3 regions of the Streptomyces sp. NPDC001728 genome follow, and region 1 is predicted to be linked to each of the others. Evidence: riboswitches for the same ligand, from Rfam matches in the RefSeq annotation. Region 1 holds a riboswitch; each other region holds the start of a gene.

Region 1 (5,767 bases):
CCCCGGTCGCCGCGGTCTGCCTCTGGTACGACGTCGGCTCGCGCCACGAGGTCGAGGGTCGCACCGGCCTCGCCCACCTCTTCGAGCACCTGATGTTCCAGGGCTCGAAGCAGGTCCACGGGAACGGGCACTTCGAGCTGGTGCAGGGCGCCGGCGGCTCGCTCAACGGCACGACGAGCTTCGAGCGCACCAACTACTTCGAGACCATGCCCACGCACCAGCTGGAGCTCGCGCTCTGGCTGGAGGCCGACCGCATGGGCTCGCTGCTCGCCGCCCTGGACGACGAGTCCATGGAGAACCAGCGGGACGTCGTCAAGAACGAGCGCCGCCAGCGCTACGACAACGTGCCGTACGGCACGGCCTTCGAGAAGCTGACCGCCCTCGCCTACCCGGAGGGCCACCCGTACCACCACACCCCGATCGGCTCCATGGCCGACCTGGACGCGGCGACCCTGGAGGACGCGCGGAACTTCTTCCGCACGTACTACGCCCCGAACAACGCGGTGCTGTCGGTCGTCGGCGACATCGACCCGGAGCAGACCCTCGCCTGGGTCGAGAAGTACTTCGGCTCCATCCCCGGCCACGACGGCAAGCCCGCACCGCGCCCCGGCGACCTCCCCGAGGTCATCGGAGAGCAGCTGCGCGAGGTCGTCGAGGAGGAGGTCCCGGCCCGCGCGCTGATGGCCGCCTACCGGCTGCCGCACGACGGCACGCGCGAGTGCGACGCCGCCGACCTGGCCCTGACGGTCCTCGGCGGAGGCGAGTCCTCCCGTCTGCACAACCGGCTGGTCCGCCGTGACCGCACGGCCGTCGCCGCCGGCTTCGGCCTGCTGCGGCTCGCCGGGGCGCCGTCGCTCGGCTGGCTGGACGTCAAGACGTCCGGCGGCGTCGAGGTCCCGCAGATCGAGGCGGCCGTCGACGAGGAGCTGGCCCGCTTCGCCGCCGAGGGCCCCACGCCCGAGGAGATGGAGCGCGCCCAGGCGCAGTTGGAGCGCGAGTGGCTCGACCGCCTCGGCACCGTCGCGGGTCGCGCCGACGAACTGTGCCGCTTCGCCGTGCTGTTCGGTGACCCGCAGCTCGCCCTGACGGCCGTGGACCGCGTCCTGGACATCACCGCCGAGGAGGTGCAGGCCGCCGCCGCGGCCAAGCTGCGCCCCGACAACCGCGCGGTGCTGGTCTACGAGCCCCTGGCGACCGAACAGAGCGAGAGCGACAGCGACGAGGAAGAGGGGGCGGACCAGTGACCGACACTGCCGCGTCTTTGACGAGCATGGACTTCCACCCGCAGCCGGCGCCCGGTGTCGCTCGCCCCTGGGCCTTCCCGGCCCCGGACCGCGGCGCCCTGGACAACGGTCTGACGCTGCTCACCAGCCACCGTCCCGGCCAGCAGGTCGTGGCCGTGGAGATCTTCCTGCCGGCCCCGCTGGACGCCGAGCCCGCCGGGCTCGACGGCGTCGCGACCATCATGGCCCGCGCGCTCTCCGAGGGCACCGACAAGCACAGTGCCGAGGAGTTCGCGGCCGAGCTGGAGCGCTGCGGCGCCACGCTCGACGCGCACGCGGACCACCCGGGCGTACGGGTCTCCCTGGAGGTCCCGGTCTCCCGGCTGCACAAGGCGCTCGGGCTGCTCTCCGAGGCCCTGATCGCCCCGGCGTTCCTGGACACCGAGGTCGAGCGTCTGGTGCGCAACCGGCTGGACGAGATCCCGCACGAGACCGCCAACCCGGCCCGTCGCGCGGCCAAGCAGCTCTCCAAGGAGCTGTTCCCGGCCGAGTCCCGGATGTCCCGGCCGCGCCAGGGCACGGAGGAGACCGTCGAGGCGATCGACGCCGCCGCCGTCCGCGCCTTCTTCGAGGCGCACGTCCGGCCCGCGACGGCCACCGCCGTGGTCGTCGGCGACCTGACCGGCGTCGACCTGGACAAGGTCCTCGCGGAGACCCTGGGTGCCTGGACCGGCGAGCCGGCCGAGCCGCTCCCGATGCCGCCGATCACCGCGGACGACACCGGACGGGTCGTCATCGTGGACCGTCCGGGCGCCGTCCAGACCCAGTTGCTGATCGGCCGCATCGGCGCCGACCGGCACGCCCGCGTCTGGCCGGCCCAGGTGCTGGGCTCTTACTGCCTCGGTGGCACCCTCACCTCGCGACTCGACCGGGTCCTGCGCGAGGAGAAGGGCTACACCTACGGCGTGCGGGCCTTCGGGCAGGTGCTCCGCTCGGACGCCGAGGGGAACGGCGCCGCGATGCTCGCCATCAGCGGTTCCGTCGACACCCCCAACACGGGCCCGGCTCTCGACGACCTGTGGAGGGTGCTGCGCACCCTGGCAGCCGAGGGGCTCACGGACGCGGAGCGCGAGACGGCCGTGCAGAACCTGGTGGGCGTCGCGCCGCTCAAGTACGAGACGGCCGCCTCGGTCGCCGGGACGCTCGCCGACCAGGTCGAGCAGCACCTCCCGGACGACTACCAGGCGCAGTTGTACGCGCGCCTGGCCGAGACCGGCACGGTCGAGGCGACCGCGGCCGTGGTCAGCGCCTTCCCGGTGGACCGGCTCGTCACCGTCCTGGTGGGCGACGCGGCGCAGATCGCGGAGCCGGTGCGCGCGCTCGGCATCGGTGAAGTGACGGTCGTGACCGGCTGATTCCGGTCGCCGAACCGGCAACGGAGAACCCCGACGGGATAGTTCGTCGGGGTTCTCCGCTTTGTCCGTATTGACGGTAAGTCTCATCGTATGGCCTGTGGCATGTCTTACAAAAAGCGCGTCTGGTTGGTGATCGACAGGCGATCCGCATAGCGTCGGTGCGGCTGTTCGCCAGTTGCACGCGCCGCATCCGCGGCATCGGACAGTCATCGCCGAGTCCCCGTCAGGCGCGAGCCTGGGGAGCCGGGGACCCACGCGTAGTCCCTGGGGTGAATCGGGCGCCTTCGTCTCGTACGGAGGGGCTCGTAGGAGACCTTCCTGCTCCGAACCCGTCAGCTAACCCGGTAGGCGAGAAGGAAGGAAAGGACCAGCCCCTCCATGGCGTTCACCCGTGCCACCGGGAAGCATCGTGCTCCGAGCCGGACGGTGCGCCGCACGGCGGGCATCGCCGGCGTCGCGACGCTCGCCACCACCGGCGTCATCGGAACCCTCGCCTCCCCGGCGCTCGCCGCCGACACGGACAACCGCTCCGTCGAGGACACCGGCCTCACCCGGGTCATCACCGAGGACTCCCTCGCGGACCGGCTCAACGCCCAGGCCGACGCCCAGGACCGGGAGGCCTTCGAGGCCGCCGCCAAGGCGAAGGCCCAGGCCGAGGCGAAGCGCAAGGCCGAGGCCCGCGCCAAGGAGATCCGTCAGGCCAAGGAGCGCGCCGCCCGCGAGGCCGAGCGCCGTCGTCTGGCCTCCTTCCAGCTCCCCGTCGACGGCTCTTACGTGTCCACCGGCTACAAGACCGGCGGCTCGCTCTGGTCCTCCGGCAGCCACTCCGGCATCGACTTCCACGCCGCCTACGGCAGCAACGTCGTCTCCGTCGGCTCCGGCACCGTCGTCGAGGCCGGCTGGGGCGGCGCGTACGGCAACAACATCGTCATCCGGATGCACGACGGCACGTACACCCAGTACGGCCACCTGTCCTCCATCGACGTGTACGTCGGCCAGAGCGTCGAGCCCGGCCAGCACATAGGCGTCTCCGGCTCGACCGGCAACTCGACCGGCCCGCACCTCCACTTCGAGGCGCGCACGAGCCCCGACTACGGCTCGGACATCAACCCGCTGTCCTACCTGCGCGCCCGCGGCGTCAACGTCTGACACCGGCGGCACGCATCACAAAAGCCCCGGCTCGTGCTGAGCCGGGGCTTTTCGTCGGTCGAAAACCCTTCACATTCCGTGCGGCCATCGGAAATACCCACGGGCTGCAATAGAGTCGGAGGCCGGGCGCGGAAAGGCGCCGATCGAATTGTCTCGCGCGACCAAGGCGGAGGTCGGACATGCGCATTCCCGCGCACTCGGTGTGCACGGCGATCCGGGACGACATCGTCTCCGGCGTCTTCGAGCGGGGGAGCCGGCTGACCGAGGACCAGCTCGCCCGTCGGTACGGGGTCTCCCGCGTCCCGGTCCGTGAGGCGCTGCGCACCCTGGAGTCGGAGGGCTTCGTCGTCACCCGCCGCCACGCGGGCGCCCAGGTCGCCGAGCCCACCGAGCAGGAGGCGGCCGATCTGCTCGACATGCGGGCGCTGCTCGAACCGCTGGGGGCGGCGCGGGCGGCCCAGCGGCGTACGGAGGCGCATCTCAAGGTCCTCCGCGGCCTGGTCAGGCTGGGTCAGGAGCGGGCCAGGCGCGGCCAGGGCGAGGATCTGCGCTCACTCGGCGGCTGGTTCCACGAGACGCTCGCGCAGGCCTCCGGGAGCCCCGCCCTGACGGCGCTGCTGACCCAGCTGCGGCACAAGATCGCCTGGATGTACGTGGTCGAGCAGCCCGAACGGCCGGTGGAGGCCTGGGCCGAGCACGGCGCGATCGTGGACGCCGTGGCGCGCGGCGACGCCGAGCGGGCGAGGGCGCTGACGGCGCTGCACGCGGAACGCTCGCAGGCGCTGCACCGGCTCAAGAGGCCGGACCGGGGCCGTGTGAGGGTTTCGCAACATGTCGTCAACACGGCGAGTGCCCGGAATTAACGCGGGCGCCGTATACAAGGAATGGGAATTCGGCGGGGGTGTTTCGGGGTGCCCGTATTATCTCTTGCTGCCGTCCGTCCTTTTGTGCTGCCGGGGAATCGGGCGGCACGAGAGGGCGAAAGAGGGCGCGTGAAAGTCCGGCGGAAAGCGAAGGGCCGTACCTGCCGGGGTTCCGGCGGGCACGGCCCTTCGTCGTACGGGTGGGTCGGGTGGACCCGGATCAGACGGTCTCGGGGAGCTCGTCCAGGCCCTCCGCGACCAGCTTCGCCAGGCGGTCCAGCGCGACCTCGGCGCCGTCGGCCTCCGAAGCGAGGACGATCTCCTCGCCGCCCTGCGCGCCCAGACCGAGCACCGCGAGCATGGAGGCGGCGTTCACGGGCGTGCCGTCGGACTTGGCGATCGTCACCGGAACGCCGGAAGCCGTGGCGGCACGGACGAAGATGGACGCGGGGCGGGCGTGCAGGCCCTCGGCCCAGCCGACGTTGACGCGGCGCTCAGCCATGGTGTTGCCCTTCAAGTCTTAAGCGGTTGTCTAGACCAGTCTCTCACGGGATGCTCCGTGCTCACGCCGACCTCGGACCCGGATCGGACCGCCTTTCGGCCCTTGTGTGCCGCGCCCGGCGTGCTCCTACCTTGCACGGCGCACCCCCGCCGCGCGACCGATGTCGCCGCTGTGTCGCGACCGTGTCGTGACCGGTGCCGGGGCCGGTGCCGCGACCGGTGCGGTGGCCGGTGCCGTGGCCGTGTCGCGGCCTTAGGCTGACCCCATGCAGAGCGCGTCGGAGCAGTCGGAAGCGGCGGACCAGCCGGACCACAGCTACCCCGACCACTGGGAAGCGGACGTGGTGCTGCGCGACGGAGGCACCGCGCGCATCAGGCCCATCACGGCCGACGACGCCGAGCGGCTCGTCAGCTTCTACGAGCAGGTCTCGGACGAGTCGAAGTACTACCGCTTCTTCGCCCCCTACCCGCGGCTCTCCGCCAAGGACGTCCACCGCTTCACCCACCACGACTTCGTGGACCGGGTGGGCCTCGCGGCGACCGTCGGCGGCGAGTTCATCGCCACCGTGCGCTACGACCGCATCGACGACCGCGGACTGCCCGCCTCCGCCCCGGC
Region 2 (5,767 bases), on a different contig from region 1:
GACCCGGACCGCAGCCGGGCCGGCTGCTGATCGCCCTCGGAGTGGACCGGAACTGAGCCGGGTCATGCACCGCGTGACCAGGTTCCCTTCCGCATGCCACCCCAAGGACGTACCCCGCGATGAACACCCTGCTGCCCGGCACGACGCTGCCCGGCACGACCCCGCCCGGCAGGACCCTCCCCGGGGGCCTGCTGCCGCTCGCCGAGCAGACCGTCGGCAACACGCCCGTCCTGCGGACCGACGACGGCTACTGGGCCAAGCTCGAAGGCTTCAACTTCGGCGGCATCAAGGACCGCGCCGCCCTTTACATGGTCGAGCAGGCCCGCCGGCGCGGCGAGCTGCGGCCCGGCGCCCCGATCGTCGAGTCCACCTCAGGGACCCTCGGTCTCGGTCTCGCCCTCGCCGGGGTGCTGCACGGCCACCCGGTGCACGTCGTCACCGACCCCGGTCTCGAACCGATCGTCGAGCGGATGCTCGTCGCCCACGGCGCCCAGGTCCATGTCGTACGGGAGCCCAGCCCGCACGGCGGCTGGCAGCAGGCCCGGATGGACCGGGTCGCCGAACTCCTGGTGGGCCTCGACGGGGCCTGGTGGCCCAACCAGTACGGGAACCCCGACAACCCCGACGCCTACGCCGGGCTCGCCGCCGAGCTGTCCGGGCAGCTCGACCGGATCGACGTCCTCGTCTGCGCGGTCGGCACCGGCGGCCACTCGGCCGGGATCTCCCGGGCGCTGCGCGCCACCAGCAGCCCCGCGCTCGAACTGGTCGGTGTGGACTCCGTCGGCTCCACCGTCTTCGGACTGCCCGCCGGGGAGCGGCTGATGCGCGGCCTCGGCTCCTCGATCCACCCGGGGAACGTGGACCACGGGGCCTTCGACGAGGTCCACTGGGTGGGGCCGGCCGAGGCGGTACGGGCGGCCCGCCGCCTGGCCTCGCGTCAGTTCGCGACCGGCGGCTGGAGCGTGGGCGCGGTCGCGCTGGTCGCCGGCTGGCTGGCCCGCACCCGGCCGCGCGGGACGCGGATCGCGGCCGTCTTCCCTGACGGGCCGCAGCGGTACTTCGACACCGTCTTCAACGACGAGTTCTGCGCGGCGCACGGTCTTCTCGACGGGCCCGTACGGGAGGACCCGGCGGGGTACGAGGCCGGCGTGCCGGTCGACGGCTGGACCCGCAAGGCCATGGAGCGTGTCCGGTGACGACGGCGACCGCACCCGCGAAGTCCAGGGGCGGCGTCTGGAAGCAGAGCCGTACCTTCGAGCCGGCCGTCCGGCTCCTCTTCCTCAACCAGCTCACCATCAACCTCGGCTTCTACATGCTGATGCCGTATCTGGCCGCGCACCTCGCGGACGGGCTCGGCATGGCGGCCTGGGCGGTCGGGCTCGTGCTCGGCGCCCGCAACCTCTCCCAGCAGGGCATGTTCCTCGTCGGCGGGGCGCTCGCCGACCGGCTCGGCTTCAAGCCGCTCATCGTGGCGGGCTGCGCGCTGCGGACGGTCGGCTTCGGGGCGCTCGCCTTCGCGCAGTCGCTGCCGATGCTGATCGCCGCCTCGCTGGCGACCGGTCTCGCCGGGGCGCTGTTCAACCCCGCCGTACGGGCCTGCCTCGCGGCGGAGGCGGGGGAGGAGCGCCGGGTGGAGGCCTTCGCGCTGTTCAACGTCTACTACCAGGCGGGCATCCTCCTCGGGCCGCTCGTCGGGGTGGCCCTGACAGGGGTGTCGTTCCGGCTGACGTGCGTGGTGGCGGCGGTCCTCTTCGCCGGGCTGACCCTCGTACAACTCCGGTACATGCCCGTGAGGGCGGGGAAGGCGGCGCGGGCCGGGGAGGTGCGGGGGCAGTTCCGCACGGTCCTCGCCCACCGCACCTTCTGGCTGTTCTCGCTCGCGATGACCGGCTCGTACGTGCTGTCCTTCCAGGTCTATCTGGCGCTGCCGCTCGCGGCCGGCGGGACGGGCCCCACGACCGCGCTCTTCGTCGTCTCGGCGCTGGTCGCGCTCGCCGGGCAGCTGCGGATCACCGCCTGGTGCAAGCGGCGGCTGAGCCGGGAGCGGTGTCTGGTCCTCGGGCTCGCCCTGATGGGCGGCGCGTTCCTGCTCCCGGCCGCGCTCGGCCGGGGGCTGGTGGGGCTGCTGCTGTGCGCGGCGGTCCTGGCGGTGGCGAACGCGGTGCTCTACCCCTACGAGATGGACACCGTCGTCGCCCTGTCCCGGGGGCGCTGGGTGGCCACCCACTACGGGCTCTACAACACGGTGTGCGGGATCGGGATCACCCTCGGGAACCTGGGCACGGGCGCGCTGCTCGACGTGACCGGGTGGTCGGCGCTGCCGTGGCTCGCGCTGTGCGCGGTGGGACTGGGGTGCGCGGCGGCGATGGCGCTGCTCGCCCGGGGCGGGCGCCTGGCGGAGGAAGCCGCTCCGGCGGACTGAGCGCGCCTGGCGGAGGAACCCGCCCCGGCGGACTGGACGGCGGGATCGAGGGGCTGAGCGTCCGCCCCGCCCGTCCACCCGCCGGTCGCCCCCGCCGTACGCCAGTCGGCCCCGTGGAAGTCGCCGCCCTCCGGGGCGGCGGCCACCCTGGGAGGGCGCGGTGCGGACCGCGGCCGGGTACGGACCGGGCAGGAGACCACAGGTGCGGCACCCCCTAGGAGCGGCGGGCGGCAGGCGGCGGGGCGGCGAGGGCCGTCCCGAGTACGGCGGTGCCCGGCGGTTCATCCGCGCGCTGCCCCCGCTGCTCATCGTGGGCGGTGTCGTGTTCGACGTGGCGACGCCGGATCCGTACACCGCCTCGCCGATGCTCGCCGCCGCCCCGCTGATCGCCGCGCCCTTCTTCTCGATGCTCACGACGCTGCTCACCGGGATCGCCGCCGTCCTCGCCTCCGTCGGGCTGCACCTCTCCAACGGCACCGCGGACGATGTGCCGGCCCTCACCGAGACCCTGACCGTCGTCACCGTCTCCGCGCTCGCCCTCCTCATCAACCGGGTCGTGCGCCGCAGCGGCGAACGGCTCGCCTCGGCGCGGGTCATCGCCGAGACCGCGCAGAAGGCGGTGCTGCCGACGCCCGCCGAGCGGATCGGCGGACTGCAGTGCGCGGCGCGTTACGAGGCGGCGCACGCGGACGCGTTCATCGGCGGCGACCTGTTCGCCGTCCAGGACACCCCCTACGGGGTGCGGCTCGTCCTCGGGGACGTCCGGGGCAAGGGCATGGACGCGGTCGAGGCCGTCGCCGTCGTCATCGGGGCCTTCCGGGAGGCGGCCGAGCAGGAACGGAACCTGGAGGGTGTGGCGCAGCGCCTCGAGAGGGCGCTGACCCGGGAGGGCACCCGCAGGGAAGGGCTCGACGCCTTCGAGGGGTTCACCACCGCCGTCCTCGCCGAGATCCCGCCCGGTGACGGCAGCGGCACCTTCGACGGTTTCGTACGGGTGGTCAACCGCGGCCATCCGCCCCCGCTGCTGCTGTACGGGGACGGGCGGCTCGACGTGCTGGAGCCGGGCGAGCCCGCGCTGCCGCTGGGCATGGGCGATCTCGCGGGGTGGCCGGACCGGGCCGAGGCGCGGCCGTTCCCGCCGGGCGCGACGCTGCTCTTCTACACCGACGGCCTCTCCGAGGCGCGGGACGCGGCGGGCGTCTTCTACGACCCGGTGTCACGGCTCGCCGGCCGGATCTTCCCGGGTCCCGAGGAACTGCTCGACGCGCTCGCGGACGACGTACGACTGCACACGGGCGGCGGGTCGACGGACGACATGGCGCTGCTCGCGGTGAGCCGTCCGTCGGAGGGGCAGCAGGGGCGGCGGCGGACGATGCCGGTGGTGCCGCCGGGCAGGCCCGGTCACCGCTCGTAGTCACGGGGTGTCGCTGCGATAACAATTGACATAACGTCAGATCGCGCGGCTTCCGCGGCCCCTTTCTGAACCGGGGTCAACTCGGGCCATTCTCTACCATTTCAATGAATGATCAAGAGGAACGGCTTGGAATCGGGAGCCCCTGTCTATTAACGTTCGATAACGCAGCGCGGTCGTTTCAGCCGTCGCAAGAGGCGGCACCGTGCGCACGCGCCGAATCCTGAAGAGGAACCGGGGAACCACTACTTGGGGTGAATCGGGCCATTCGCACCTGTGCGAGCGTGCCCGTAGGAGACCTTCCTGCTCCGAACCCGTCAGCTAACCCGGTAGGCGAGAAGGAAGGAAAGGAGCGCGCCTTCGTGGCGTCCAACACTCCCGCACCCGAAGCCCCCTTCGATGCCTTCGGTGGTGGTGCGGGTCCCGCCGCCCCGGACACCGAGTGGAACCCCACCGAGGGATCCCTCCGCGCCGGCGGCCGGCACCGGGTCGTCAAGCAGCGCTCCAACTTCGCCCGTTCCTCCACCGTCCTCGGCGTCGGCGTCATCGCCGCCGTCGGCGCCGGCGGTCTCGCCACCGCGCAGGAGAAGCCCCCGGTCGCGATCTCGCTCCCGGACCTTCCCGACCTCCCGGACCTCGGCCTCCCGGACGCCCACGACCTCCCGGGTGTCGGGGACCTCCTCCCCGACGAGACCCCCGAGACGGTCAGCGCGGCCCGGGCCAACCCGAACCCGCTGACCGCCGCCGCGTACACCACCCTCGACGAGCGGCAGGGCGCCGACACCCAGCAGGGTGCGGGGGCCGAGCAGCTCGACAGGACCGCGGCCGGCACCGGCAACGCGGGTGAGGCCCTGCGCGCCCGCATCCTCCAGCAGGCCGAGCAGCAGCAGGCCTCCGCCGACGCCGCCGACATGGCCGCCGCGGAGAAGGCGGCGGCCGAGAAGGCCGCGGCCGAGGCGGCGGTCAAGGCCGACGCGGCGGAGAAGGCGGCGGCCGAGGCCAAGGCGAAGGCCGAGGCGGAAGCGAAGGCCAAGGCGGAGGCGGCGGCCAGGGCGAAGGCGGAGGCCGAGCGGCTCGCCGCGCTGGCCGCGAGCTACTCGCTGCCCGTCTCCTCCTACACCCTCACCGCCACGTACATGCAGTCCGGCTCGATGTGGTCCTCCGGCCACCACACCGGCCTCGACTTCGCCGCTCCCACTGGCACCCCGCTCAAGGCGGTGCACGGCGCGACCGTGAAGTCCGCCGGCTGGTCCGGCTCGTACGGCTACCGGATCGTCCTGGAGCTGTCGGACGGCACCGAGGTCTGGTACTGCCACCTCTCGTCCATGACGGTCGGCGCGGGCCAGACCGTGGGCACCGGCGAGACCATCGGCCGCGTCGGCGCCACCGGCAACGTCACCGGCGCCCACCTCCACATGGAGGTGCACACGCCCGGCGGCGACGGCATCGACCCGGCGGACTGGCTCCGCTCCAAGGGCCTCACCCTCTGAGGCCGGGGACCTCGTAGGGGCCCGGGCGCATCCCCTACGGAAGGCGCCCCGGAGCCCCTACGGAATACGCCCGGCGGCGCGGAAGGTTGACCGATCATGACCGCTCTCCGCCCGCTGGGCAGCTCCGACCTGCACGTCTTCCCCCTCGCCCTGGGCGGCAACGTCTTCGGCTGGACCGCCGACGAGGCGCAGTCCTTCGCCGTCCTCGACGCCTACGCCGCCGCGGGCGGCAACTTCGTCGACTCGGCCGACGTCTACTCCGCCTGGGCCGAGGGCAACGAGGGCGGCGAGTCCGAGACCGTCATCGGCCGCTGGCTCGCCTCCCGCGGCAACCGCGAGGACATCGTCGTCGCCACCAAGGTCGGCGCCCACCCCCACTTCAAGGGGCTCTCCGCCACCACCATCAAGGCCGGCGCGGAGGAGTCGCTGCGCCGCCTCGGCACC
Region 3 (5,767 bases), on a different contig from region 1:
CTCGCCGACCAGCGGCTGTCCAAGAATCCCGCGCACCACGACGAGTCCCCGCACGCCAAGGGCAAGACCGGCATCCCCGGCGAGCGCAAGGCCGAGCTGATGACCCATCTGCTCAACATCGACCCGCCGGACCACACCCGGCTGAGGCGGCTCGTCTCGAAGGCCTTCACCCCGCGCCGGGTCGCCGAGTTCGCACCGCGCGTGCAGGAGCTGACCGACCGGCTCATCGACTCCTTCGTGGAGAAGGGGAGCGCGGACCTCATCCACGAGTTCGCCTTCCCGCTCCCCATCTACGCGATCTGCGACCTGCTCGGGGTGCCCGAGGAGGACCAGGACGACTTCCGCGACTGGGCCGGGATGATGATCCGGCACGGCGGCGGGCCGCGCGGCGGGGTCGCCCGGTCGGTCAAGAAGATGCGCGGCTACCTCGCCGAGCTGATCCACCGCAAGCGCGAGGAGCCCGGGGACGACCTCATCTCGGGGCTCATCAAGGCCTCCGACCACGGTGAGCACCTCACCGAGAACGAGGCCGCCGCGATGGCCTTCATCCTGCTCTTCGCCGGCTTCGAAACCACCGTAAATCTGGTCGGAAACGGACTTTACGCGCTTCTCCGTCACCCCGAGCAGCGCGAGCGCCTCCAGGCCTCGATCGCCGCCGGTGAGACCGGACTCCTGGAGACCGGCATCGAGGAGCTGCTGCGGTACGACGGGCCCGTGGAGATGGCCACCTGGCGGTACGCCACCCAGAACCTGACCGTCGGCGGCCAGGAGATCCCGGCGGGCGACCCCGTGCTCGTGGTGCTCGCCGCCGCCGACCGGGACCCGGAGCGGTTCGAGGGGCCGGACGTCCTCGACCTCGCCCGGCGCGACAACCAGCACCTCGGGTACGGCCACGGCATCCACTACTGCCTGGGTGCGCCGCTCGCCCGCCTCGAAGGGCAGACGGCGCTGGCCACCCTGCTGACTCGCCTTCCGGACCTGCGACTTGCCGCCGATCCGGACGAACTGCGGTGGCGCGGCGGGCTCATCATGCGTGGATTGCGCACGCTTCCGGTGGAGTTCTCCCCATCCGTACGTCTCCCGTGATCCCACGGTGAACTGACGGAGTGTCAAGAATGTGATCTTCGCGTGATCGTGCGGCCATCGACTTGTGATGAGCGTTCGAATGCGGCTACGTTTCGCCGCAGTCTCAGCCGTCACGCGAAAGGCGCTCCTATGCGTTCCGGGAACGGACGACACCGTCGCCCCCGTCAGGCCCCCGCCCTCGTCGTCGCCGCGGGCGTGACCGGATCCGCCATGGCGCTGCCGCTGCTCGCCACCGGATCCGCCTCCGCCGCCGACGCCGCCACCTGGGACCGGGTCGCCGAGTGCGAGTCCGGCGGTCAGTGGAACGCCAACTTCGGCAACGGCATGTACGGCGGCCTCCAGTTCACCCAGGGCAGCTGGGAGCGCCACGGCGGCCTGGCGTACGCGCCCAGCCCCGACCTGGCCAGCCGCGCCCAGCAGATCGCGGTGGCCGAGAAGGCGCTCGCGAAGGGCTCCCTGGAATGGGCCACCTGCGCACCGATCGCCGGCCTGAAGAACGACGGCACGGCCCCCGGCGTGAACCCGGGCCCGGCCGCGCTGCCGAAGGCGCCCGCGGGACCGGTCGCCGAGTCGAACCGGACCTCGGGCCTGCCGTCCTCCGACACCGCCGGTGCGGCGCGGACGGCCGAGCGGGACGCCCGTACGGCCACGCCCGCCGCTCCCGGCACCCCGACCACTCCTGTGACCCCCACCGCGCCGACGACGCCTCCGGCGGCCACGACGCCGGGAACGTCCACCACTCCGGGCACCCCGACCGCTCCCGCTGCGCCCGATACGTCCGCTACGCCGGACTCGTCCGCCATGCCCGGCATGCCGGGTGATGACGTGTCGTCGGCCACTCCCGGGACCGGGAAGCACCGGGGCGGGGCCGCTCCGGAGGGTGGTGCGAAGCCGGGCACTTCGCCCGAATCGGGCCGACACGCCTCGACCGGCGTCGAGCTGGCGGGGGACACCGCGGCGACGCCCGCGCCTGACGCCGCGAAGGATTCGGGCGCAACGGACACTTCCGGCACTTCGGGCGCGTACACCGTGCGGCCGGGTGACAGCCTGTCCGACATCGCACAGCAGAACGAACTCCCCGGAGGCTGGACGGCGCTCTATGACGCCAACCGCCGGACCGTCGGTGTCGATCCGGACCTCATCCTTCCTGGTCAGAGCCTTGACCTGACGAACGGTTCGCTCGCGAAGAAGGAGTGATTCGGGATCAAATGTCCGGATCTGGGTAAGTGAGACATGGGTCTCTTCGCCCCAACTGGCGTGTCCCGTCCGAGAAATCCGCTCCCGTCACCTCTCACCTGCGCAAACACTCCCAACCGGAAGGCAAGCAGGGGCGATATTTCCGCAATGCGCCTCTTTGAACTTCCAGTGGGTCTGTGTCTACGGTCGTCACCGCTCGCCACCGCGGGCCCCGTCGACCGAAACGCCGAATCCTGCCGTCGGCCGATGGGAACAGTCGTCGCGTCAGCGCCGAAGGCAGGAGTGGGGGACCCAAGGTAAGTGCCGGTCCCGGCCGTTGAGAAAGACGGCCGACGACGGGCTTGGGGTGAAGCCGCGTGCAAGGACACGCGGCCGGGCAACTTTCCGGCCCGAACCCGACAGCTCACCTCACAGGCGTCGGTGAGGAGTACTTCCATGCTGTTTTCCGGTAAGGGCAAACACCGTCGTCCCTCCAAGGCCACCCAGGTCGCCACGCTCGTCGGCGTCACCGGTGTCGCCGTCGCCGCCCCGCTGATGACCGCGGGCACCGCCTCGGCCGCCACGGTCTCCGAGTGGGACCGCGTCGCCCAGTGCGAGTCCGGCGGCAACTGGTCCATCAACACGGGCAACGGCTACTACGGCGGCCTCCAGTTCTCGGCCTCCACCTGGGCCGCGTACGGCGGCACCGCCTACGCCTCGACCGCCAACCAGGCGTCGAAGTCCCAGCAGATCGCCATCGGCGAGAAGGTCCTCGCGGGCCAGGGCAAGGGTGCCTGGCCGAGCTGCGGTGTGGGCCTCTCCGGTGCCTCCTACGACGGCGGCGCCGCCGAGAGCACCCCGAAGAGCGCCACCCAGCAGCCGAGCCAGCAGCCGAAGCCGGAGCGGAAGGCCGAGCAGCCGACCACCCGCAGCGAGCAGCGCCAGGCCCCGAAGAAGGCCGCGCAGCAGCAGGCCGCGCCGAAGGCCGCCAAGCAGACCGTCACCACCCCGGCCGGCAAGACGGTCAAGAAGGGTGACGGCGAGTACAAGGTCGTGGCCGGCGACACCCTCAGCAAGATCGCCCAGGCGCACGGCGTCAAGGGCGGCTGGGCCAAGCTCTTCGAGCTGAACAAGGACGTCGTCGAGAACGCCGACCTCATCTACCCGGGCCAGCAGCTCCACCTGAAGTAGGGCCCGGCGGTCCCTGTGAGTCCGGCGGCTCGCACGGACCCCACGACCCGCCCGCGGTGACCACCCCGGCCCGACGCGCCCTCCCCCGTGCGCGTCGGGCCGGGGTTCCCCCGTTCCAGGGGCGCTTTGCGGTTACTGTCCAGTAGATACGGGGTCCTTCGTCCCGGGATGCATGCCCTTGGGTCCTTTTTCGTCCCAGGGGGCGGGCGCCCGGCTGGCCGGAGGCTCCGCGCCGGTTAGGCTCTTGTCGCAAGGCCGGTCGACCCTGCGCCGGCCATGCGTCACATCCAGCGTCACATCCCAAAAAGGAGATGCTCGTGCCGTCCATCGACGTCGTCGTAGCCCGGGAAATCCTGGACTCCCGAGGCAACCCCACGGTCGAGGTCGAGGTCGGCCTCGACGACGGCAGCACCGGCCGTGCTGCCGTTCCGTCCGGCGCCTCCACCGGTGCGTTCGAGGCCATCGAGCTTCGCGACGGTGACCCGAACCGCTACATGGGCAAGGGTGTCGAGAAGGCCGTCCTCGCCGTCATCGAGCAGATCGGCCCGGAGCTCGTCGGCTACGACGCCACCGAGCAGCGCCTGATCGACCAGGCCATGTTCGACCTGGACGCCACGGAGAACAAGGGCTCGCTCGGCGCCAACGCCATCCTCGGCGTCTCCCTCGCCGTCGCGCACGCCGCCTCCGAGGCCTCGGACCTCCCCCTCTTCCGCTACCTCGGCGGCCCGAACGCGCACCTGCTGCCCGTTCCGATGATGAACATCCTGAACGGTGGGTCGCACGCCGACTCCAACGTCGACATCCAGGAGTTCATGATCGCCCCGATCGGCGCGGAGTCCTTCTCCGAGGCCCTCCGCTGGGGCGCCGAGATCTACCACACGCTCAAGGGCGTGCTGAAGCGCAAGGGCCTCTCCACCGGCCTCGGCGACGAGGGCGGCTTCGCCCCGAACCTCGAGTCGAACCGCGCCGCACTCGACCTCATCGTCGAGGCCATCAAGGAGGCCGGCTACACCCCGGGCTCCGACGTCGCGCTCGCGCTCGACGTCGCCGCGTCCGAGTTCTACAAGGACGGCAAGTACGAGTTCGAGGGCAAGTCCCGCTCGGCCGCCGAGATGACCGAGTACTACGAGGAGCTCGTCTCCGCGTACCCGATGGTCTCCATCGAGGACCCGCTGTTCGAGGACGACTGGGCGGGCTGGAAGGTCCTCACCGACAAGCTGGGCGCCAAGGTCCAGATCGTCGGCGACGACCTCTTCGTCACCAACCCGGAGCGTCTGGCCCGCGGCATCGAGGAGGGCACCGCGAACGCCCTCCTGGTCAAGGTCAACCAGATCGGCTCGCTGACCGAGACGCTGGACGCCGTCGAGATGGCCCAGCGCAACGGCTTCAAGTGCATGATGTCCCACCGCTCCGGCGAGACCGAGGACGTCACCATCGCCGACCTCGCCGTCGCGGTGAACTGCGGCCAGATCAAGACCGGCGCCCCGGCCCGCTCGGACCGCGTCGCCAAGTACAACCAGCTGCTGCGCATCGAGGAGATCCTCGACGACGCCGCGGTCTACGCCGGCCGCAGCGCCTTCCCGCGTTTCAAGGGCTGACACCAGGTCTCATCCCTACGTCCCCGCACTCGGTCCCGTACCGTGTGCGGGGACGTCCGCGTGAACAGGGGAGGCGACACGACATGGCCGCGAAGGACCGGGACCGGTTCTCGACCGCGACCCGGATCAGACTGCTCGGCGAGCAGACCGCCGCCCGTGTCTACCGCTCCCAGACCCGCCGTCAGGCCCGCCGCTCCCGGCTCACCGGCCGCGCGGCCTTCCTCGCGCTGGTCGTCTGCTCCCTCGTCGTGGCGCTCGCCTACCCCATGCGGAGCTACGTCTCCCAGCAGGGCGAGATCGCCGACCAGGAGCGCAAGGCCGCCGAGGCCGCCCGGCGGGTCGAGGAACTCAGGGACGAGAAGGCCCGCCTCCAGGACCCGGCCTACGTCCGCCGCCTCGCCCGCGAGCACCTGCACTACCTGATGCCCGGCGAGACCGGCTTCACCGTGAACGACCCCGGCGCGGAGCAACGGCCCCGCACCGACCAGGGCGCGGCGGACCGCCCCTGGTACGACAACCTCTGGGACGGCGTCGACCACGCCGACCGTCCCTGACCCCTCCTCCGCGACACAGCAAGGCAGACATGGACACGCCCCCTCCGCAGACCGAACGCACCGAGCCCACCGAGAAGGACATCGCCGCCTTCGAGCTCCAGCTCGGCCGGCCGCCCCGCGGCCTGCGCGCCATCGCGCACCGCTGCCCGTGCGGCAACCCGG

What was found. A riboswitch is a leader RNA that binds a small molecule or an ion and turns the genes downstream of it on or off. The one in region 1 is predicted to bind cyclic di-AMP.
Region 2: linked by a shared signal. The riboswitch ahead of ABT154_RS02860 (M23 family metallopeptidase) and the one ahead of ABT154_RS20325 (M23 family metallopeptidase) in region 1 are both predicted to bind cyclic di-AMP.
Region 3: linked by a shared signal. The riboswitch ahead of ABT154_RS30370 (transglycosylase family protein) and the one ahead of ABT154_RS20325 (M23 family metallopeptidase) in region 1 are both predicted to bind cyclic di-AMP.

The regions. Positions count from the first base shown of each region.
Region 1 is NZ_JBEOZK010000013.1:42,564-48,330, reverse strand. It holds gene ABT154_RS20335 (M16 family metallopeptidase) at 1-1,244, shown strand, start outside; gene ABT154_RS20330 (M16 family metallopeptidase) at 1,271-2,638, shown strand; cyclic di-AMP (ydaO/yuaA leader) riboswitch at 2,839-3,004, shown strand; gene ABT154_RS20325 (M23 family metallopeptidase) at 3,017-3,787, shown strand; gene ABT154_RS20320 (GntR family transcriptional regulator) at 3,967-4,650, shown strand; gene ABT154_RS20315 (HPr family phosphocarrier protein) at 4,871-5,152, opposite strand; gene ABT154_RS20310 (bifunctional acetate--CoA ligase family protein/GNAT family N-acetyltransferase) at 5,418-5,767, shown strand, end outside.
Region 2 is NZ_JBEOZK010000001.1:610,237-616,003, forward strand. It holds gene ABT154_RS02840 (hypothetical protein) at 1-56, shown strand, start outside; gene ABT154_RS02845 (PLP-dependent cysteine synthase family protein) at 120-1,196, shown strand; gene ABT154_RS02850 (MFS transporter) at 1,193-2,422, shown strand; gene ABT154_RS02855 (PP2C family protein-serine/threonine phosphatase) at 2,625-3,836, shown strand; cyclic di-AMP (ydaO/yuaA leader) riboswitch at 4,038-4,184, shown strand; gene ABT154_RS02860 (M23 family metallopeptidase) at 4,196-5,323, shown strand; gene ABT154_RS02865 (aldo/keto reductase) at 5,420-5,767, shown strand, end outside.
Region 3 is NZ_JBEOZK010000027.1:37,106-42,872, forward strand. It holds gene ABT154_RS30360 (cytochrome P450 family protein) at 1-1,086, shown strand, start outside; gene ABT154_RS30365 (LysM peptidoglycan-binding domain-containing protein) at 1,216-2,283, shown strand; cyclic di-AMP (ydaO/yuaA leader) riboswitch at 2,542-2,715, shown strand; gene ABT154_RS30370 (transglycosylase family protein) at 2,719-3,453, shown strand; gene eno (phosphopyruvate hydratase) at 3,765-5,051, shown strand; gene ABT154_RS30380 (FtsB family cell division protein) at 5,135-5,605, shown strand; gene ABT154_RS30385 (DUF501 domain-containing protein) at 5,635-5,767, shown strand, end outside.